2 regions of the Pseudoxanthomonas sp. PXM04 genome follow, and region 2 is predicted to be linked to the other one. Evidence: predicted binding sites of a transcription regulator. Region 2 holds the regulator's gene; the other holds the start of a gene.

Region 1 (10,731 bases), on a different contig from region 2:
CAACGCACAGACCATCGCCGCGATCCGCTCGATTGCCCGGGGCCGCCCGTACGAGCACCAGAAGCTGCATGGCATGGGCGACGACCTGTACGCCGAAGTGATTCCCGCCGACCGCCTGGGCGTGCCCTGCCGCGTCTACGCGCCGGTCGGCTCGCACGAGGATCTGCTGCCGTACCTGGTCCGCCGCCTGCTGGAGAACGGCGCCAATTCCAGCTTCGTCAACCGCATCACCGACGAGAACGTGGCCATCGAGGACCTGATCCGCGACCCGGTGGAAACCGTGTCCGCGTTCGATTCCATCCCGCATCCACGCATCCCGCTGCCGCGCGATCTCTTCCGCAACCAGGCAGCCCCCATCCCGACTTCTGACAGGAACAACTCCATGGGCGCCAACCTCGCCAACGACAACGACCTGCGCGTGCTGGCCGAGCGCGTCAATGCCGCGGTCAAGCCGTGGCGCGCGGCGCCGCTGGTGCCGGGCGCGGTGGTCGCGGGCGCGGCGCTGCCGGTGACCAACCCGGCCGATCGCCGCCAGACCGTGGGTGAATGGCAACCGGCCGACGGCGCGGCGGTGGAAAAAGCGCTGCAGAACGCCGTGGCCGCACAGCCGGCCTGGGATCGCACCCCGGCCGCCAGCCGCGCCGCGATCCTGGAGCACGCCGCCGACCTGCTGGAACAGCGCATGCCCGAGTACATCGCGCTGTGCGTGAAGGAAGCCGGCAAGACCCTGCCCGACAGCGTCGCCGAAGTGCGCGAGGCGGTGGATTTCCTGCGCTACTACGGCGCCCAGGCGCGCGCGCAGTTCGGCGCCGCCGAACGCCTGCCCGGCCCGACCGGCGAATCCAACGAACTGCAGCTGCACGGCCGTGGCGTGTTCGTCTGCATCAGTCCGTGGAACTTCCCGCTGGCGATCTTCCTGGGCCAGGTCAGTGCCGCGCTCGCCGCCGGCAACAGTGTCATCGCCAAGCCCGCCGAACAGACCAACCTGATCGGCCACGCGGCGGTGAAACTGCTGCACGAAGCCGGCATCCCGGAAAGCGTGCTGCAGTTCCTGCCCGGCGACGGCGCCACCGTCGGCGCCGCGCTCACCAAGGATCCGCGCGTGGCCGGCGTGGCTTTCACCGGTTCCACCGAGACCGCTCGCGCGATCAACCGCTCGCTGGCCGCGCGCGATGCCGCCATCGGCGTGCTGATCGCCGAGACCGGCGGCCAGAACGCGTTCATCGCCGACTCCTCGGCGCTGCCGGAACAACTGGTCAAGGACGCCATCGGTTCGGCCTTCACCTCCGCCGGCCAGCGCTGCTCGGCCGCGCGCGTGCTGTTCGTGCAGGACGACATCGCCGACAAGGTGATGACCATGCTGGCCGGCGCGATGGAGGAACTGAAGGTCGGGGATCCCGGCTTGCTGTCCACCGACGTCGGCCCGGTGATCGACGCCGACGCGCTGAAGATCCTGGAGGACCACGCCGCGCGCATGGCCACCGAAGCCCGCCTGATCAAGCAGGCCAACCTGGGCGAGGACGCCGCCCACGGCACCTTCTTCGCGCCACGTGCGTGGGAGCTGAAGTCGCTGGACCAGCTGCATCGCGAGATCTTCGGACCCGCCCTGCACGTGGTGCGCTGGAAGGCCGATCAGCTCGACCAGGTGATTGACGCCATCAACGCCACCGGTTTCGGCCTGACCCTGGGCGTGCACTCGCGCATCGACGAGACGGTCGATCGCATCGCCGCGCGGGTCAAGGTCGGCAACGTCTACGTCAACCGCAACCAGATCGGCGCGGTGGTGGGCGTGCAGCCGTTCGGCGGCCAGGGCCTGTCCGGCACCGGCCCCAAGGCCGGCGGTCCGCACTACCTGCCGCGCTTCGCCACCGAAAAGACCGTGACCGTCAACACCACGGCCGCCGGCGGCAATGCCTCGCTGCTGACCTTGGGCGACTGAGTTCCGGCAGAGGCCGCCAGGCCGTCGTTCCCCCTCAGGGCCGCCTCGCGCGGCCCTGTTGTTTTGTGACGTAGTGCCGATAACATGCCCATGGGGATCCAGGGGCTGGCAGGCGGATGAGTTGGGCGGTTTTGCTGACGCTATTGAGCGACTGCCTGCTGGCGGTCGTGCTGTTCGTCCTGTTCTGGTACGTGGCGCGGGTGTCGCGCAACATCCAGGGCGTGTTCACCTGGGGCGCCGCGCACGTGGTCTACACGATCGGGGCGACCCTGTTCGACGCCGGCACGGCCACTTTCGCCGACACCGGCCTGGCAACCGCAGCCGCGCTGTCCACCCATCTGGGTTCGGCCGTCCTGTGCGGCGGGATGGCGGCGCTGGGCTGGGCGGTCGTGCAGTTCGCCCGGCGGCGCGCACTGCACCGGCTGGAAATCGCGGTCGTGCCCATGGCCGTCGCGCCGCCGCTGCTGGTCTGGGGCCTGGGCGGTGGCTGGGAGGCGCAGAGCGTCGTCCTCAATTGCGTGGAATTGCTGGTCCTGTTGTGGATGATCTGGCACCTGCATGTCCTGCGCGAGGATCCCTACCGGCTGCCGGCGCGGATGATGATGCTGGGGTGTGGACTGCTGGCGGTGCTGTACGGCAGCGTGGTGCCCGGGTGGTCGCTCAGCCATTTCGGTTTCGACGAGATCTGGGTCAGCGTGGACCTGTCGATCTGGTTCATGCTCAATTTCTGCATGCTGATGCTATGCAGCTTCCGCGCCGCCGAATCGCTCAAGCTCAGCGCCATGTTCGATCCGCTGACCGGTGCGCTGAACCGGCGCGGCCTGCACGGCGAACTCAGCAGTTGGCCGGATCGCGACCAGCCCGGACTCAGCGTCATCGCCATCGATCTGGATCATTTCAAGGCGATCAATGATCGCCATGGCCACGACACCGGCGATCGGGTCCTGCAACGCTTCAGCGAAACCGTGCGCAGCGGCCTGCGCAGCGATCAACTGTTCGCCCGCATGGGCGGCGAGGAATTCGCGGTGGTCATGCCGGGAACCGATCGCGAAACCGCGCGGCACCTGTCCGAGCGCCTGCGCAACCAGATGATGCGGCTGGAGTTCAGTCCTCCCGAGGGGCGCCCGTTCCGGGTGACGATCAGCCTGGGCATCGCTTTCGGGGGAAGCGACGGAGAGCCGTTCGTGGAGCTGATGCGACGCGCGGACGACGCGTTGTACGCGGCCAAGCGCAAGGGCCGCAACCGGGTCGAGATGCAACCCTGAATGCGGCCGTGGCGCTCCGCCGCGCCGCCTTCCCGCCGATAGCCGGAATTGGCCGCGTTCTGCGTTGGTACGGGGAACAGGACGTTGCACCGCGCCAAAGGCAAGACCGGCTTGATGACCACCGATTTCTACCATCTGCTGATTAGCGACTGCGCGCTGGCGGCGGTGCTGCTGGGACTTTTCTTCTACGTGTCGCGGGTATCGCGCGGCGTGCGCGGCATCACCGCCTGGGGCGTGGCCCATTTCGTCTACTCGCTGGGCGCGGCCCTGCTCGACGGCACCTCGCAGGTGGCTTCGCGTTCCGGCGCGCAGGATCTGGCGCATGCCATCGCCGGGCTGGGTGGGCTGCTGGCCTGTGCCGGCCTGATCGGCCTGGCGTGGTCGGTGATCCAGTTCGTGCACCAGCGCGCGCTCCTTCCCGGTGAACGCGCGCTCATGCCGCTGGCCCTGGCGTTGCCGCTGGGCGGCTGGCTGCTCTACGGCCATGGGGATATCCAGGACGCACAAGGCGCGGCGATGAGCGCGGTGGAGGTGTTCGCGCTGGCGGTGGTGATCTGGCAGCTGCGCCTGTTGCGGGCCGGCCCGGACCACGTGCCCGCCCGGCTGATGATGACCGCGTGCGTGGCGCTCCTGTACCTCTATGGCCGCGATCTCGCACATGCGCTGACCGGGCGTTATGGCCCGAATCCGTCATGGGTGAACGCGGATCTGTCGATCTGGTTCATGCTCAATTTCTGCATGCTGATGCTGGCCAGCTTCCGCGCCGCGGAAGCGCTGCGCCAGAGCGCGCTGCTGGATCCGCTCACTGGCGCATTGAACCGCCGGGGCCTGGACAGCGAACTGCGTTCCAGCGCCCGCTTCGTCACCCTGGAAGGCGGGCTCGCGGTGATCGCGCTGGACCTGGATCACTTCAAGGCGGTCAACGATCACCACGGCCACGAAACCGGCGATCAGGTTCTGCAGCGGTTTTCAGACGTGGTGCGCGGATGCATCCGCAGCAACGATCTGTTCGTGCGCCTGGGCGGGGAGGAATTCATGCTGGTGCTGCGCGAGACCTCGCCGGAAGTCGCGCATCGGCTGGCCGAACGCATCCGCACGCAGGTGATGTCGCTGGAATTCCCCGCGCCCGCTTTCCGGGTCACCGTCAGCCTGGGCATCGCCCACACCCGCTATCGCCACACCGGATTCAACGATCTGGTGCGGCTGGCGGACGAGGCCCTCTACGCGGCCAAGCGCAATGGACGCAATCGCGTCGAACTGCGGATGCATCCCGCGCCTGTGCTCTAGCTCGGGCAACACGCCCGCATTCAATGGCGCGATCACGGAAAAGAAAAACCCCGCCGAAGCGGGGTTTTCCGGTGTCGCGTCGGCAATGCCGGGATTCGATCAGAACTTGTAGTTGATCGAAGCCGCCAGCACATCGCCCGCCACGTCGTAGGAACCGGACAGCGTGCTGCCGGTCGCCGAGACCTGATCGACGGTCGGGTCCTTGGTGAACAGGTGGGTGTAGCCGAAGCTGTACTCCGCCTTTTCCGACGGCGCCCAGGTCAGGCCGAGCGACAGCCACTTGCGGCTGGTGTCCGGCACGCGCACGTCGCGGTGCTCGGCGGTGGTCGGGGTCTGGTCGTAGGCCACGCCGCCGCGCAGGGTCAGCGTGTCGCTCAGGCGGTAGTCCGCACCGATCGAGCTGAAGGTCGTGTCGCGGTAGTGGAACGGCAGCACGTTGTTCGGCTGGTTCGACTGGAAATCGACGGTGACCGCGTCGAACGAGGGCGCCCAGAAGGTGCGCGTCACGTCGGCCATGATGGTCAGCTTGTCGTTGACCTGGCGGGTGAAGCTCAGGGTCGCCGAGGCCGGCAGTTCGATGGTCGCGCGGCCACCGGTGTTCACGAACAGGCCGCGCGCGGCCAGCACCGCCTGGCCCTGGGTGGCCCGGGCATTGGTCGCCGTGAAGGTGGCCTTGCCGTTGGTGATCTCGTGCTTGACCTTGGAGCGGTAGCTCAGGCCGATGTGGGTCTGGTCGTTGACGCTGAACAGGCCGCCGACGGTGAAGCCCCAGTCATTGCTGCTGCCTTCGAGCTGGCTGTACAGGTCGGCGTTGCCCGGCAGGAAGCCAAGCGCGCCGCCGCCCTGCGAGAACATCACCGCGCCCAGATCGACGGCGTTGCTCAGATCCACTTCCAGGCGCTCGACGAACACCGACGCGCCGAAGGACACGTACGGGTTCACGTCATAGGAAATCGCCAGGCCGAGGTCGGCGGTCTTCAGGTCGGTCTTGACGCCATGGTAGCGGCCGACCCAGTTGCGGTCGTATTCGGTCTTGAAGCCGAACGGCACGGTCAGCGACGCGCCCAGGTGGGCCTTTTCGCCGATCATGGTGTGGAAGTACGCGGCCGGAACCGCTGCGATGGTGCCGGCGTCGCCGCCGTTGCCGCCGGAGATCGGCATGCCGGTGCCCGCACCGGTCGGACCGGCGAGGCGTCCGCCGCCCTCGAAATCAGCCGAGAAGCTGATGGCGCTGACGTCGGCCTGGAATTGGGTTTCCTTCATGTGGCGCATCGCGGCCGGATTGGTCGCGATCACCGAGGCGTCGCCCGGGGCGCTGCCCGAACCGGCGAACGCGCGGCCGAGACCCTTGGCACTGTTTTCCTTCAGCTGGAACGCGGCGCCGTGCGCCTGACCGAAAGCCAGAACGCCGGCAATGCCGAAGGCCAGCGCGGAAATACGGGCAAAACTGTTGACGGAATGCATGGTGTCTCTCTCCGGAGGACGTGGGTTACGGTCAATGCGCCGCTGGAAGCGACCGGCGTTATGCCCGCCGGTTCGTCCGCCGGAAGCCCCTCCCGACATACGACGCCGTATGCAGTATACCCATGTCTTCTAACCGAAAGCTAACAAACTCTTGGCACGGTCCGAGGGGTTTTCCTGAACAGGGAAACGACACGGGTGACAGGCACTGCGAGTTAAAGTGAGGCGGCATGTTCGTCTCCTTGCCCTCCCGCCGGAAGCCTTCGCTGCGCTGGGCCACGCCCGCGTTGCTGGGCCTGTTGTGGCTGGCGTTCCTGTGGGCGGCGATGCAACCGGATCGTGCGTTGCTGCTGCAGGAATGGGGCGCGTTGTCCGGCGGCCTGACCTCGTTGCCGGCCTGGCTGGCCGATCTCCAAGACGGCAGCGTGCTGCGCCTGTTCACCGCCTTGTTCCTGCATGCGGACTGGGCCCACCTGCTGGGCAATCTGGTGTTCCTGCTGATCTTCGGGATGCCGGCCGAGCGGACCATGGGGCCGTGGCGGTTCCTGATCCTGTTCCTGTTGGGCGGCGCGGTCGCCAACCTGGCCGCGGTCCTCACCATCGGTGCGCCCGACCGGGTGGTGATCGGCGCCAGCGGCGCGGTCTCGGCGGTGATCGGCGCCTACCTGGCGCTGTTCCCGACCGCCAAGCTCGGCGTGGTGCTGCCGCTCGGGCTGTTCCTGGAATTCGTCAAGGCGCCGGCCTCGCTGCTGATCGGCATCTGGGCGCTGCTGCAGGTGGTGTTCGCCTACACCGGCCCGGCCTTCGGCGCGGTGGCCTGGTCGGCGCACATCGCCGGATTCCTGTTCGGGGTGGTGTTCGCCCTGTTCGTCCGCGCCGCCATCGCCCGGCGCCTGCGCAAGCGGCAGGGCTATTGAAGCGGCGGCGGGGCGGCCTCACTTTCCCCCCATCGCATCGGTTTCCCCACTCCCCGCCCCATGGCAAAGAAGCTCTACAAGGTCACCTTCCTCAACCACAACAAGGTCTACGAGTTGTATGCGGGCCACGTGGGCGCCAGCGGTCTGTGGGGCTTCACCGAAGTGGGCGAGCTGGTCTTCGATCTGCACGACGGGCTGGTGGTGGATCCCACCGAGGAGCGCCTGCGCGACGAGTTCGGCGATACGCGTGTCCTGCACCTGCCGATGCAGAGCATCATCCGGGTCGAGGAAGTCGAGCGCAAAGGCCAGTCGGCCATCCGCGACGCCGCCACCGGCGAGAAGGTGGTCACCCCGTTCCCGCTGCCGGCCAAGCCGCGCTGACCGGCGCCGGCGGGTAACCGCCAGTACGCTCCGCCGTCCCCGCCGACCGCCTATGATGGCGCGTCGAGTCCCGGGGTTGTCTTGATGTCCACGCCGCAGTTGTCCGTCTACTTCTTCCTGCAGGCGGGCATCATCATCCTGGTCTGCCGCCTGGTCGGCCGCCTCGCGCAACGTTTCGGACAACCGCAGGTGGTCGGCGAGATGATCGCCGGCGTCACCCTGGGCCCCTCGCTGTTCGGCGCGCTGATGCCCGAGACCCAGCTGGCGCTGTTTCCCAAGCCGACCCTGGACATGCTGTATGTCGGCGGACAGGTCGGCGTGGGCATGTACATGTTCCTGGTCGGCACCGAGTTCCGCGCCGATCATTTCCGCGCGCGCTACCGCAGCGCGATGGCGGTGTCCTGGGCCGGCATCGCCGTGCCGTTCCTGCTCGCATTCGCGCTGGCGCCCTGGCTGCAGCACGTGCCGGGGCTGTTCTCGGACAAGACCCGCTTCCTGGAAGTCGCGTTGTTCCTCGGCGCGGCGATCGCGATCACCGCGTTCCCGATGCTGGCGCGCATCATCCACGAGCGCGGACTGACCGGAACGCCGCTGGGTACCCTGGCGCTCACCGCGGGCGCGATGGACGACGCCGCGGCCTGGTGCATCCTGGCGATCGTGCTGGCCAGTTTCGGCGGCAGTTGGGCGCAGGCATGGCTGGCGATCGGCGGCGGCATCGCCTACCTGAGCTTCATGTTGCTGGCGGGCCGGCGCCTGCTGGCACCGCTGGCCACGCGCGTGCCGGAGCAGGGACCGCTGCCGTCCTCGGTGTTGGCCTGGGTGATGGCCCTGTTCTTCCTGTGCGCATGGGCGATGGACGCCATCGGCATCCACGCGGTGTTCGGCGGCTTCATCCTCGGCGCCTGCCTGCCACGCGGCGTGCTCACCGAACGCCTGCGCGAACTGCTGCAGCCGATGGTGGTGGTGGTCCTGCTGCCGCTGTTCTTCACCTATTCCGGCCTGAAGACCCAACTGTCGGTGTTCATGGATCCGGCGATGCTGCTGCCGGCCATCGCGATCCTGCTGGCCTCGTTCGGCGGCAAGGCGATCGCCTGCTGGGCGGCGGCGCGATTGTCGGGCGAGCCGCCGCGTGACGCGATGGCGATCGGCGCCCTGATGAACGCCCGCGGCCTGATGGAACTGATCATCATCAACATCGGCCTGCAGGCCGGCGTCATCGAACCGGGCCTGTTCTCGATCCTGGTGATCATGGCGATCCTCACCACCCTGATGGCGACACCGTTGTTCAATCGGATCATGCGCGACCGCCGCGCCGCCAGCCCGCCGATGGCCGGGGATCCCTCGCTGCCCTGACCGTGCGGTTCGCGGGGATGGATGGCCTAGAATCGCCACTCCCTTCCCGCTCCCCGATCGGCCATGCGCAAGGATCTGCACGAAGGCAATCGCCATTCCTGGAATGCCGCCACCGTGGCGCACAACAGCCACAAGCGCGATCAGGCGTCGTTCTTCCGCGCCGGCGGCAGCACGCTGTTCCCGGAAGAGATCGCGCTGCTGGGTGACATCGCCGGCAGGAGGCTCATCCACCTGCAGTGCAACGCCGGCCAGGACAGCCTGAGCCTGGCCGGACTCGGTGCGCAGGTCACGGGCGTGGACATCAGCGATGCCGCGATCGAGTTCGCCCGCCAATTGGCGGGCGACGCGGGCATCCGTGCCGGGTTCGAGCGCGCCGATGTATACGATTGGTTCGAACGGGCACGGGCGGATGGACGGCGGTTCGACATCGCCTTCAGTTCCTACGGCGCGTTGTGCTGGCTGTCGGATCTGGATGCATGGGCAGGTGGATTGGCGGAAGTGCTGGAACCTGGCGGACGCTTCGTCTGCGTCGAGTTCCATCCGGTGGCGATGATTTTCGATCCGCAATGGCAGCCGAAGTATCCCTACTTCGCCCATGGCGAACCGCTGGTCTGGGAGGATGGCGTCAGCGACTACGTGGCACTGTCCGGCGAGGCGCTGGCGCCTTCCGGCAACCAGCCCGGCGTACGGGATTTCCGCAATCCGCATCCGAGCTACGAATTCCAGTGGAGCCTGGGCGAAGTCGTGGATGCGTTGTTGCGCGCGGGGCTGCGGCTGCGCCGGTTGCAGGAGTATCCCTACGCCAACGGCTGGCGTGGATTCGACGGCATGCGCGAAGCGCAGGGCCGGCGGATGTATCCGCCGGCGACGATGCCCAGCCTGCCATTGATGTACGGCCTGGTGGCGGAACGCTCCGCCTGACGCCGCCGGCTCAGCGGCGCGCCGGCGGTGCCTTCGCCGACGTGGCCGGTGCGGACGCGAGCTGCTTCTTCAACTCGGCCAGGGCGGCGGCGATCGGTTTCTCGCCGTCCAGCACTTCGCCCGCGGTATAGCCTTCCTGGCCCTCGTCATCGCCACGCAGGTGACCGGGCAGGGTGGCCTCGCTGTAGTCGATGATCCCGGGTTCGCCGTCTTTCGTTTCCGGATGCAGTTCCACATCCGGGACGATGCCGCGCGCCTGGATCGACTTGCCGCTGGGCGTGTAGTAGCGGGCGGTGGTGAGCTTCACCGAATCGCCGTTGTCCAGCGGCAGCACGGTCTGCACCGAACCCTTGCCGAAGGTGCGGCTGCCGACCACGCGCGCGCGCTGGTTGTCGCGCAACGCGCCCGCCAGCACTTCCGAGGCGCTGGCCGAACCGGCATCCACCAGCACCACCACCGGCACGCCTTCGAGCAAGTCGCCGGGCGTGGCGTCGAAGCGCGAATCGCTGACCACGATGCGCCCGCGGGTGGAAACGATGTTGCCCTTGTCCAGCAGATCGTCGGCGATCTGGACCGCCGCCAGCAGCAGGCCGCCCGGATTGCTGCGCAGATCCAGCACCAGCCCGCGCAGCTTGCCCTTCGCCTTCAGGTCGGCCACGTGCTTCTGGAAGTCCGCCGCGGTCTCAGTCTGGAACGCACTGATGCGCACGTAGCCGTAACCCGGTTCCAGCATCCGGCTGCGCACGCTGGCGATGCGAATGACGTCGCGCACCAGGCTGACGTCGAATGGCTTGGCGGTGCCTTCACGCACGAGCGTGAGGGTGACCTTGCTGCCGGGCTTGCCGCGCAGCGGTTCCATGCCATCGGTCTTCTCGATCGGCTTGCCGTCGATGGCCACGATCACGTCTCCGGCCTTGATCCCGGCCTTGGCCGCCGGCGTGTCGTCGATCGGCGAGACCACAAGCAGGGTATTGTCCGGCTGCTGCAGCAGGTCCACGCCGATGCCTTCATAGGCGCCGGAGGTCTGCTCGTCGTAGGCCTGCGCGTCTTCCTTGTCGAAATAGATGCTGTGCGGATCCAGATCCAGCAGCAGGCCACGGATGGCGGACTGCATCAGCTTGCGATCCTCGACCGGCTCGACATAGGCCTCCTTGACCGCATTGAACACGGCCACGTACCGGCGGATTTCCTCCAGCGGCACCTTCGA
Region 2 (10,731 bases):
CCCAGCGCCGAATCCAGCGGGACGATCGACCATCCGCGTCCCTGTGCCACGCTCTCCAGCGCTTCTTCCAGTTCGTCGAAATGATCGCTGCGGTGCCAGCGCGCCGGCAGCGGCAACTGCTGGCTTTCGAACCAGCGGAAGAACACGTAGTCGAACTCCTCGTAGGTCACGAACGGCAGCGAGGCGATCTGCGCGGCGCGGGGCGTCGCGCGACGTGCCTTGGGGCCGACCAGCGCCAGTTCCTCTTCGCCCAGCGGCACCGAGGCGATGCCGGCGGTCACCAGCGGACGATAGCTCACGCCCAGCGCCACCCGTCCGGTTTCCAGCAAGGCCAGCACCTGGCTGGCGGTGCGGAACAGCACTTCCAGCGGGCGCTCGGGCGGCAGCAGCGACAGCAGCCGCGGCACCAGCCGATAGCGGCCGAAGCCGGACACGCAGGCGATCCGCATCGGTTCGGCGGCGACGTCCTCGCGCACGTTCTGCCAGGCCTGGCCCAGATCCAGGTAGGCGCGCTCGATCGAGGCGGCCAGCACCCGCCCGCGCGGGGTCAGCACCAGCCGGCTGCCGCTGCGCCGGAACAGCGGCGTGCCGAGTTGGCGTTCGAGCTGCTGCAGGTCGTAGGTCACCGCCGAGGGCGATTTGTGCAGGCTGCGCGCGGCGGCGTTGACGCCGCCCTCGGCAACCACGGTACGGAATACGGCCAGGCGGCGGAAATCGGGAAGCATCGGCCGGAGGAAAGCGGAAGGAACGCCGATGGTAAGCCGGGCGCGAGCATTCCATGTCATCGAATGGCGACGCCGGGATTTGAAATGGCCGGTGGCGCGCGTCCGGCCTAGGCTGTCGCCATTCCCCTTCGCCGGATGCCCGTCATGCGATTCCTGTCCGCCTGCCTGCTGCTGGCCGCATTGCTGCCCGGCGCCCATGCCGCTTCCGCCGCCCATCCGGCGGCGTCCACCCGCGACAGCGGCGATGCCGCCCATCTGTTCGGCTACTGGACCAGGCCCGGCCAGCGTGAAGCCTTCGACGAGGGTTATCGCCGCCATCTGGCGTGGCACCGGCAGGCGGGAGATCCGCTGGTGTGGTACGGCTGGTATGTCAGCGACGGCAAGCGCGCCGGGATGTTCGTCGATGGCAGTTTCGGCGCGCCGTTCGCGGCGTTCGACCGGCGCGTCGATCCGGCCGGCGACGGTGCCGACGCCGCGCGCAACGTCACCCCGTTCGTGGAACCGGCGCTGCGCGCCAGCTACCGTTTGCGCCGGGATCTGAGCAGCGGCTTCCCGCTGGAACGCTGGCAGCCTTCGCCACGCCTGCTGGTGACCCGCTACGTGGTCCGGCCCGGCGCACGCGCGGCGTTCGAGCGGGCGGTCCGCCTCGCCCGGACGGCGCTGCCGGCCGATGCGCCCGCGCACAGCTGGTACGAACCGGTCAGTGGCGACGCGCCCGGTTATCTGCATCTGGTCGCGCTGCGCGGCTGGCAGGACCATGACCGCGGCGACGGCAGCCTGGACGCCCTGCTCGCCCGATCCTCCGATCCACAGGCGGCGGACGCGGCCGCCGCGCTGGCCACCGCGGTGCTGTCGGCGGAAACCGAGACCTGGGAATACCGCGCCGACCTGAGCCTGATTCCCGCCCGCTGAACCGCCGGGTCCTTCCTGTGGGAGCGACGTCAGTCGCGATTCGGGATGCCGGCCCCCTTCGCGACTGACGTCGCTCCCACGGGGACGGTCCATCTTGCGGTGGGTGGCGCGGACATGTCGGGGTTCCGGTCGCGACTGACGTCGCTCCTACGAGGGCTATCCGGCGGATGGGCAACGATTCCTTGACGGGTTTCACCCGCAGTCGGAATTCCGGCACTAGACTTGCATCGGGAAAGACGACGAAATCACGATGCCGGCGCCACCGGGCGCCAGACCCTGACCGGGATGACCCCAAAGAACCGCGACATCCGCCTGGAACTGATCACCCTGCTGGGCGTGACCACGACCGTGGTGATCGCCGCCTTCGCGGTCTACCGCTGGCTGCACGGCGATTTCCTGGCGCTGGCGGTGGATGGGGTGATCGCCGCGGCGATTTTCGGCGTGGTGGTCTATGCCCGGAACAGCGGCAACAGCGCGCGCGCCGGCGATCTGCTGTGCCTGCTCAATTCCAGCGCCTGCCTGCTGGCCGTCTGGCTGATCGGCCCGATCGCCATGACCTGGCTCTATCTGGTCCTGCTGACCAACTTCTTCCTCGCCGACCGCCGGCTGGCGCTGGGCGCGGGCCTGGTGATGCTGGCGGTGCTGTGCCTGCTGCCGGGCGTGTTCCCGGACGTGTTCCATGCGGTGTCCACCCTGGTGACGGCCGCGCTGACCGCGCTGTTCTCCTACATCTTCGCCACCCGCAGCCAGGACGACCGGGTCGAGTTGCAGGAACTGGCCTCGCTGGACGCGCTGACCAACGTGCCCAACCGGCGGATGATGGAGCGCGCGCTCACCCACGCGGTGGAACAGCAGACGCTGGGGCGCGGGCGATACGGCCTGATCGTGCTGGACCTGGACCACTTCAAGGAGGTCAACGACCTCTACGGCCACGCCGCGGGCGACGACGCCATCGCCGATCTGGCCTCGATCCTGCGTTTCGAGATGCGCAAGGACGACCAGGTCTACCGGTTCGGCGGCGAGGAGTTCGTGGTGCTGCTGAAAGTCTCCAGCCGCGACGAGCTGGAATCGGCCACCGAGCGCCTGCGCAAGGCGGTACGCGCTTCCCTGCGCGGGCCGGGCGGACGCATCACCATCTCGCTCGGTGGCGCCCTGCTCGGCCATGAACGCGACTGGCACGACTGGTTCTCGCGCGCCGACGCCGCCCTGTACCGGGCCAAGTCCAACGGCCGCGACAGCTACGTGATCGCCGAAGACCTGTTCTGACCCGCCGCGGCGATCGCGAACGGTTCGTTTGGACCGGGTAGGAGCGGCCTCCGGCCGCGAGCTTTTCAGGGGCGCGCGTGGATGGCGGGAGAAGCTCGCGGCCGGAGGCCGCTCCTACCCGGTTGTTCGGAGAAAACGACATCGTGAACGGGGCGACGCCCGTTTCCCGTCGCCGGACTGGAACGGGACTTGCAGCGTGGTGGTCGGTTTTCCCGACGCAGCGCCATGGCCGAACAGGACGAAAGCGGCGAACGCACAGAACAGCCCAGTGAAAAACGCCTGCGCGAAGCCCGCGAACAGGGCAACATCCCGCGTTCGCGCGAACTGGCGACGGCGGCGGTGTTCGGCGCCGGCGTGGTCGCGCTGCTGACCATGGCCATGCCGCTGGCGCGCGGCTCGCTGGGCTGGATGAAGATCGCGCTCAGCCCGGATCCGCAGCTGTTCAAGCACCCGGACCAGTTGTTCGGCCACGTCGGCAGCCTGCTGCTGCAACTGCTGTGGGTGATGCTGCCGATGATCGGGTTGTGCCTGCTGGCCGGCTTCCTCGGCCCGGTACTGATGGGCGGACTGCAATTCTCCAGCAAGGCGCTGACACCGGATCTGAAGCAACTCAGCCCGATGGCCGGGCTCAAGCGCCTGTACGGCGCCGAGAGCGTGGCCGAACTGCTCAAGTCGCTGCTGCGCGTGGCCTTCATCGGCCTGGCCGCGGGCCTGAGCCTGAAGCTGGGCCTGAATTCCCTGCGCGAGCTGCTGACCATGCCGCTGGAGCAGGCCGTGCGCACCGGCATGGGCTTCGCCGGCGGCCTGCTGCTGGCCTGCGCCGGCGCGCTGGCGCTGCTGGCGGCCATCGACGCGCCATACCAGAAGTGGAACTGGATGCGGAAGCTGAAGATGACCCGCCAGGAATTGCGCGAGGAACTGAAGGAAAGCGAAGGCCGGCCGGAAGTGAAGGGCCGGATCCGGCAGATGCAGCACCAGCTGTCGCAGCGCCGGATGATCGAGGAGGTGCCGACCGCCGACGTCATCGTGGTCAACCCGACCCACTACGCGGTGGCGCTGAAGTACGAGGCCGGCCAGATGGGCGCACCGCGGGTGGTCGCCAAGGGCGTGGACGAAATCGCCCTGCGCATCCGCGAGGTCGCCGAGGCGCACCGGGTCGCCATCGTGTCGGCGCCGCCACTGGCACGCGCCTTGTATCGCGAAGGGCAACTCGGCCGGGAGATCCCCGTGAGACTGTATACCGCCGTCGCCCAGATCCTGTCCTACGTCTACCAGTTGCGCGCCTGGCGCGACGGCACCGTGGCCGAGCATCCGGACCTGCCGGCGGTGGACGTGGATGAGGGCAAGCCGGCATGAGCGCGGTGCCCAGCCCCACCTCCCGGGTGATGGACATGCTGCGCCACGGCCTGGGCGCGCCGCTGGTCGTGCTGGCGATGCTGGCGATGGTGATCGTCCCGCTGGCGCCGCCGGTGCTGGACGCGCTCTTCAGTTTCAACATCGCCATCTCGCTGGTGGTGCTGCTGGCGGTGGTCTACGTGCGGCGGCCGCTCGACTTCACCATCTTCCCGATCGTGCTGCTGATGACCACGATGCTGCGGCTGGCGCTCAACGTGGCCTCCACCCGCGTGGTGCTGTTGCACGGCCAGGACGGCCATGGCGCGGCCGGCAAGGTCATCGAGGCGTTCGGCGAATTCGTGGTCGGCGGCAATTTCGCGGTCGGCCTGGTGGTGTTCGCGATCCTGACCATCATCAACTTCGTGGTCATCACCAAGGGCGCCGGGCGCATCTCGGAAGTGTCGGCGCGCTTCATCCTCGACGCGATGCCCGGCAAGCAGATGGCGATCGACGCCGACCTCAACGCCGGCCTGCTGACCCGCGAGGAAGCCAAGGCCCGGCGCGAGGAAGTGCGCGAGGAAGCCGACTTCTACGGCGCGATGGACGGCGCCAGCAAGTTCATCCGCGGCGACGCCATCGCCGGCATCCTGATCCTCTTCATCAACCTGGTCGGCGGCCTGGCGATCGGCGTGCTCCAGCACGGCCTGCCGGTCGGCGAGGCGGCCAAGATCTATACCCTGCTGTCGATCGGCGACGGCCTGGTGGCGCAGTTGCCGGCGCTGCTGGTGTCCTCGGCGGTGGCGATGCTGGTCACCCGCGCCTCGCGCGCGCAGGACATGGGCAACGCGATGGTTGGCCAGGTGTTCGGCCAGCACAAGGCGCTGGCGGTGGCCGCCAGCCTGATCGGCGTGGTCGGGCTGGTCCCGGGCATGCCCAATGTCGTGTTTTTGACGCTGGCCGCGGTGCTGGGCTACATCGCCTGGAAGCTGTGGAAGAAACAGCAGCCCGGCGCCGGCGGCGAAAGCTCCGCGGGCGCCGATCCCGCGCTGCCCGCGCCGTCCAACCCGCAGGCCGAACTGACCTGGGATGAAGTGCGTCCGGTGGACCCGCTGGGCCTGGAAGTCGGCTACCGGCTGATTCCGCTGGTGGACAAGGCCCAGGGCGGCGAACTGATGTCGCGGATCAAGGCGGTGCGCCGCAAGCTCACCCAGGATCTGGGTTTCCTGATTCCGCCGGTGCATATCCGCGACAACCTGGAACTGCCGTCCAACGGCTACCGCCTGCTGGTGCATGGCGTGCCGGTGGCCACCGCCGAGATTCATCCGGATCGCGAACTGGCGCTGGATCCCGGCGGCGCATTCGGCGCCCTCGACGGCATTCCGGGGCGGGACCCCGCATTCGGCCTGGACGCCACCTGGATCACACCGGGCCAGCATGCGATGGCCGAATCGCTGGGCTACACCGTGGTCGATGCCTCGACCGTGGTCGCCACCCACCTGTCGCACCTGGTGCGCGAGCACGCGCCGGAACTGCTGGGGCACGAGGAGGTGCAGCAACTGCTCGCCAACCTCGGCAAGACCGCGCCCAAGCTGGTCGAGGATCTGACGCCCAAGACGCTCACCCTGTCCACGGTCGTGCGGGTGCTGCAGAACCTGCTGATCGAGCGCGTGCCGATCCGCCAGTTGCGCCGGATCGTCGAGGCGCTGGTCGAGTTCGGTCCGCAGAACCCGGATCCGGCCGCGCTCACCGCCGCCGTGCGTACCTCGCTGGGTCGTTTCATCGTCCAGGAAATCTCCGGCATGGCGCCGGAGCTTCCCGTCTACACGCTGGCGCCACAACTGGAACGTGTCTTGCAAGACAGCGTGCAGGGCACCGGCGCCGCGCTGGAACCCGGCCTGGCCGAACGGCTCCACCAGAGCCTGGCCGACTGCGTCGCCCAGCAGGACGCGCGCAGCGAGCCGGCGGTGGTGCTGGTCCCCGGCGGCGTCCGCGCCGCACTGGCCCGGCTGGTCCGCCACAGCGTCCCCACGCTGTCGGTCCTGTCCTACAGCGAAGTCCCGGAGGACAAGCGGTTGAAGCTGGTGGGGACGATTAGTTGAGGCGACGGGATTGGGGATTGGGGATTCGCAAAAGCGGGTTCATGACGGGGATGCAGCGATGAAGACGAACACGACACGACCTAGATATCCAATCACCTCGAACGGCTTGCCGTCGCCTTGCTTTACCCAATCCCGAATCCCGTATCCCCAATCCCGGCCTCTCAAATGAAAATCAAACGTTTCGTCGCTCCCGACATGCGCACCGCCTTCGCGCTGGTCCGGCAGGAACAGGGGCCGGATGCGGTGATCCTGTCCAATCGCATGACCGACGACGGCGTCGAGATCGTGGCGGCCTCCAACTACGACGAGACGCTGGTGCAGCGCACGCTGGAGGCAATGCGTCCGGCCGAACCGGCGCCTTCGTTCGCGCGCGCCGCGCCGTCCGCATCCGCATCCGTGTCCGCCGAACCACGCGCCGCCGCCAACCGCCAGGCGACGGAGATGTCGCCGGCCGAAGCGGCTGCGGCCTACTTCAGCCGGGTCGCCGCCGCGGCGCCCATCGAATCGCGCCTGGCCGAGGAATCGCGCGCCCCGGTCGAGCCGCCGTCGGCGTTCATCGCGCCGGCGCCCTCGTTCGCGCGGGAAATTCCGGCCGAGCCGTCCGCGCCCGCCGCCTTCGCGCTGGATCCGATGTCGTTCGCCGCGCGCCTTGCCGCGAGCCTGCCGGCGGTGCCGGCGGAACTGTCCACGGCGGCGCCGGCCCCCGCCACGCCCGTCGCCGCTCCGCAGCCGGAAGCCGTCGCGCCGGCGCTGAGCGTGGTCGCCGACAACGGCGCGCGCGCCCGCGCCGAGGACGAGCAACTGGTGCAGATGCGCGCCGAACTGGCGGCGATGCGCGAGATGATCGAAGGCGAGATGCACCGCCTCACCGACGAACGCCTGCGCGGTTCGCCGGTGCGCGCGCAGGCGATGGAACTGATGGACGACTACGGCTTCGACGCCGGCATCACCCGCGACGTCGCCCTGCAGATTCCCGCCGACACCGAACTGCATCGCGGGCGCGGCCTGATGCTGGGCCTGCTCTCGCGCCGGCTGCCGATCCTGCCGGTGGATCCGCTGGAACAGGGCGGCGTGATTGCCCTGGTCGGCCCGACCGGCGCCGGCAAGACCACCACCATCGCCAAGCTGGCCGCGGCCTATGCCGATCGCCACAACCCGCGCGACGTGGCCCTGGTCACCACCGATACCGTGCGCGTCGGCGGCCGCGAACAGTTGCACAGCTACGGCCGCCAGCTCGGCATCGCCGTGCACGAGGCCGACAGCGACGTACGCCTGGCCCAGACCCTGGAACGCCTGCGCGACTACAAGCTGGTGCTGATCGACACCGCCGGCATGGGCCAGCGCGATCGCAACCTGGTCGGCCAGCTCAACTGGCTGCGCGCCGCCGGGCAGGTGCATACCCTGCTGGTGCTGCCGGCCAATTCGCACTTCGGCGACCTGGACGAGGTGGTCCGCCGCTTCAGCGGCGCCCAGCCGCACGGCGTGGTGCTGACCAAGGTGGACGAGACCGGCCGGCTCGGCAGCGCGCTGTCGGTGATCGTCGATCACCAGTTGCCGATGGCCTGGATCACCGACGGACAGCGCGTGCCCGAAGACCTGCACCGCGCCAGCGCGCCCAACCTGGTGCTGCGCCTGGACCAGCTGCGCCGCGAAGCCGACGAACCCAGCCACGCGGAGGCCATCCATGTCGCATGAACACCTGCTGCAGACCAACCCGCGCAGCACGCCGCCGCTGACCGGCGCCTTCCATCCGGTCCGCGTGATCGCGGTGACCGGCGGCAAGGGCGGCGTGGGCAAGACCAACGTGTCGGTCAACCTGGCCGCCTCGCTGGCCGAGATGGGCAAGCGGACCCTGCTGATGGACGCCGACCTGGGCCTGGCCAACGTCGACGTGCTGCTGGGCCTGGCGCCGAAATACACATTGGCGGATCTGGTCGCCGAACGCTGCCAGTTGGAGGACGTGCTGCTGGAAGGACCGGACGGCCTGTTGATCGTGCCGGCCTCGTCGGGTTTCCGGCACATGGCCGAACTCTCGCCGGCCGAACACGTCGGCCTGGTCAACGTGTTCTCGGAACTGCAGCGCGCCCTGGACGTGATGGTGGTGGATACCGCCGCCGGCATCACCGACAGCGTACTGACCTTCTGCCAGGCCGCGCAGGACACGGTGGTGGTGGTGTGTGACGAGCCGGCCTCGATCACCGACGCCTATGCGCTGATCAAGGTGCTCTCGCGCGAGCGCGGCGTGGACCGCGTGCACGTCATCGCCAACATGGTCCGCGACCCCAACGAGGGCCGCAAGCTGTACGAGAAGCTGGCCCGCGTGTGCGAACGTTTCCTCGGCGACGTCGCCCTGCACTACCTGGGGGCGGTGCCGCAGGACGACTGGCTGCGCCGCGCAGTGCAGCGCCAGCAGGCGGTGGTGAAGGCGTATCCGGGCAGCCCGTCGGCGCGCGCCATCAACGAAATCGCCCGGGTCACCGCACGCTGGCAGCCGCCGTCCGGCGCCCGCGGCAATGTCGAGTTCTTCGTCGAACGCATGATCAACCGGAGCGTGCCAGCATGAACACCGGCGCCGCCCAATACCGTGCCGTCCAGAAAGCGGCGGCCACCGACTTCGTCACGGTGCACGCGGACCTGGTCCGCCGCATCGCCCATCACCTGGCCGCGCGCCTGCCCGCCAGCGTGGAGATCGACGATCTGATCCAGGCCGGCATGATTGGCCTGCTGGAAGCCTCGCGCAGCTACGACGCCGAACAGGGCGCCTCGTTCGAGACCTTCGCCTCGATCCGCATCCGCGGTTCGATGATCGACGAGATCCGCCGCGGCGACTGGGTGCCGCGCTCGGTGCACCGGCGGGCCCGCCAGGCCGCCGCCACCGTGCGCGAAATCGAACAGCGCACCGGCCGCGCCGCCATCGCCACCGAGGTCGCGTCGGCGATGGAGATGCCGCTGCCCGAATACCTGCGCCTGCTGGAGGACGCCGCCCGCGGCCAGGTGCTGAGCCTGGAATCGCACATCGAGGACCATGGCGAACCGCAGACCGTGGTCACCGGCGGCCCCAACCCGCAGCAACAACTCGAGCGCAGCGAGTTCCGCCAGTCGCTGATCAAGGCCATCGGCCAGCTCCCCGAGCGCGAACAGCTGGTCCTGTCCATGTACTACGAACAGGAACTCAACCTCAAGGAAATCGGCGCCGTCCTCGGCGTCAGCGAATCCCGCGTCTGCCAGATCCACGGCCAGGCCATGCTGCGCCTGCGTGGTCGGCTGAATGTGTTCGAGAGCGTGGATGCCGGGTTGGAGGATTGAGCGGGGATGTTTGAGCCGGGATTGGGGATTGGGGATTCGCAAGAGCCTTCGCTTTTGCCTCCCCCTTTGAAAAAGGGGGATTGAGGGGGATTTGCTTTGGGCGCCAACAGCAAGCGCTTCTCAACAGCCGAATGGCTGGTCAATCCCCCGTCGCCCGCTCCGCGGGCGCCCACCCCCTTTTTCGCTTTTAACAGCCGCCTGGCTGGTCAAGGGGGCTCTTTCAATCCCCAATCCCCAATCCCCAATCCCGACTCCCCAATCCCGGCCCCAGCCCAATCCCGGCCCAAAAGTTTCCCCGCCACCTGCCGATAAGGCTCTCGAGCCCCCTCTACCCTGCTGCACCCGGAGCCCTTCGTGACAGCCAACAAGAACATGCGGATCCTGATCGTGGACGACTTCTCGACGATGCGCCGCATCATCAAGAACCTCCTCAACGATCTGGGCTACACCAATACCGCCGAGGCCGACGACGGCTCCAGCGCGCTGACCGCGCTGGCCCAGGGCAGTTTCGACTTCGTGGTGACCGACTGGAACATGCCGGGCATGACCGGCATCGAACTGCTCAAGGCCATCCGCGCCGACGATCGCTTCAAGACCCTGCCGGTGCTGATGGTCACCGCCGAGGCCAAGCGCGAGCAGATCATCGAAGCCGCCCAGAACGGCGTGAACGGCTACATCATCAAGCCGTTCACCGCGCAGACCCTGGAAGAGAAACTCGGCAAGATTTTCGAGCGCCTCGGAGCCGCCGCCTGATGGCTGCGGTCATGGAAGCCGGTAGCGCCCGCGCCGCGCTGGTCGAGCGCCTGCAGCACGCGCTGGACGCGCTGGAACAGGGCGACGAGGCCGGCTGGCGGCGCGAGCTGGACACCATCGCCGCCTGGCGCACGCAGCCGATGATGCAGGGACTGGGCCGGCTGGCCCGCGAACTGGCGCAGACGCTGGGCGAGCTGCCGCCGACCCACGGTGCCGGCGATCTCGACGACGCCTGCGCGCGCCTGGATCACGTGGTCGCGATGACCGAACAGGCCAGCCACAAGACCCTGGATCTGGCCGAGCAGTGCCGCGGCCTGGCCGACCAGCTCAAGACG

Evidence for each region. Region 2 encodes FliA, which starts transcription of late flagellar genes. Its sites were predicted from a motif close to TAAAGTTTNNCNNNCNNNGGCCGATAA; they were not measured.
Region 1: a site for FliA is predicted at 1,996-2,022, ahead of IB228_RS08720 (GGDEF domain-containing protein). Genes of this name have one in related genera too.

The regions. Positions count from the first base shown of each region.
Region 1 covers NZ_JACVAG010000003.1:50,426-61,156, forward strand. Annotated here, with positions in the region: gene putA (bifunctional proline dehydrogenase/L-glutamate gamma-semialdehyde dehydrogenase PutA) at 1-1,939, shown strand, start outside; gene IB228_RS08720 (GGDEF domain-containing protein) at 2,071-3,204, shown strand; gene IB228_RS08725 (GGDEF domain-containing protein) at 3,289-4,491, shown strand; gene IB228_RS08730 (outer membrane protein transport protein) at 4,591-5,955, opposite strand; gene IB228_RS08735 (rhomboid family intramembrane serine protease) at 6,183-6,869, shown strand; gene IB228_RS08740 (DUF1820 family protein) at 6,930-7,250, shown strand; gene IB228_RS08745 (cation:proton antiporter) at 7,335-8,603, shown strand; gene IB228_RS08750 (class I SAM-dependent methyltransferase) at 8,667-9,524, shown strand; partial or broken gene IB228_RS08755 (S41 family peptidase) at 9,538-10,731, opposite strand, start outside.
Region 2 covers NZ_JACVAG010000005.1:383,686-394,416, reverse strand. Annotated here, with positions in the region: gene IB228_RS14630 (LysR family transcriptional regulator) at 1-725, opposite strand, end outside; gene IB228_RS14625 (hypothetical protein) at 870-1,637, shown strand; gene IB228_RS14620 (GGDEF domain-containing protein) at 1,923-2,903, shown strand; gene flhB (flagellar biosynthesis protein FlhB) at 3,129-4,259, shown strand; gene flhA (flagellar biosynthesis protein FlhA) at 4,256-6,337, shown strand; gene flhF (flagellar biosynthesis protein FlhF) at 6,503-8,032, shown strand; partial or broken gene IB228_RS14600 (MinD/ParA family protein) at 8,088-8,900, shown strand; gene IB228_RS14595 (RNA polymerase sigma factor FliA) at 8,897-9,643, shown strand; gene cheY (chemotaxis response regulator CheY) at 10,016-10,396, shown strand; gene IB228_RS14585 (protein phosphatase CheZ) at 10,396-10,731, shown strand, end outside.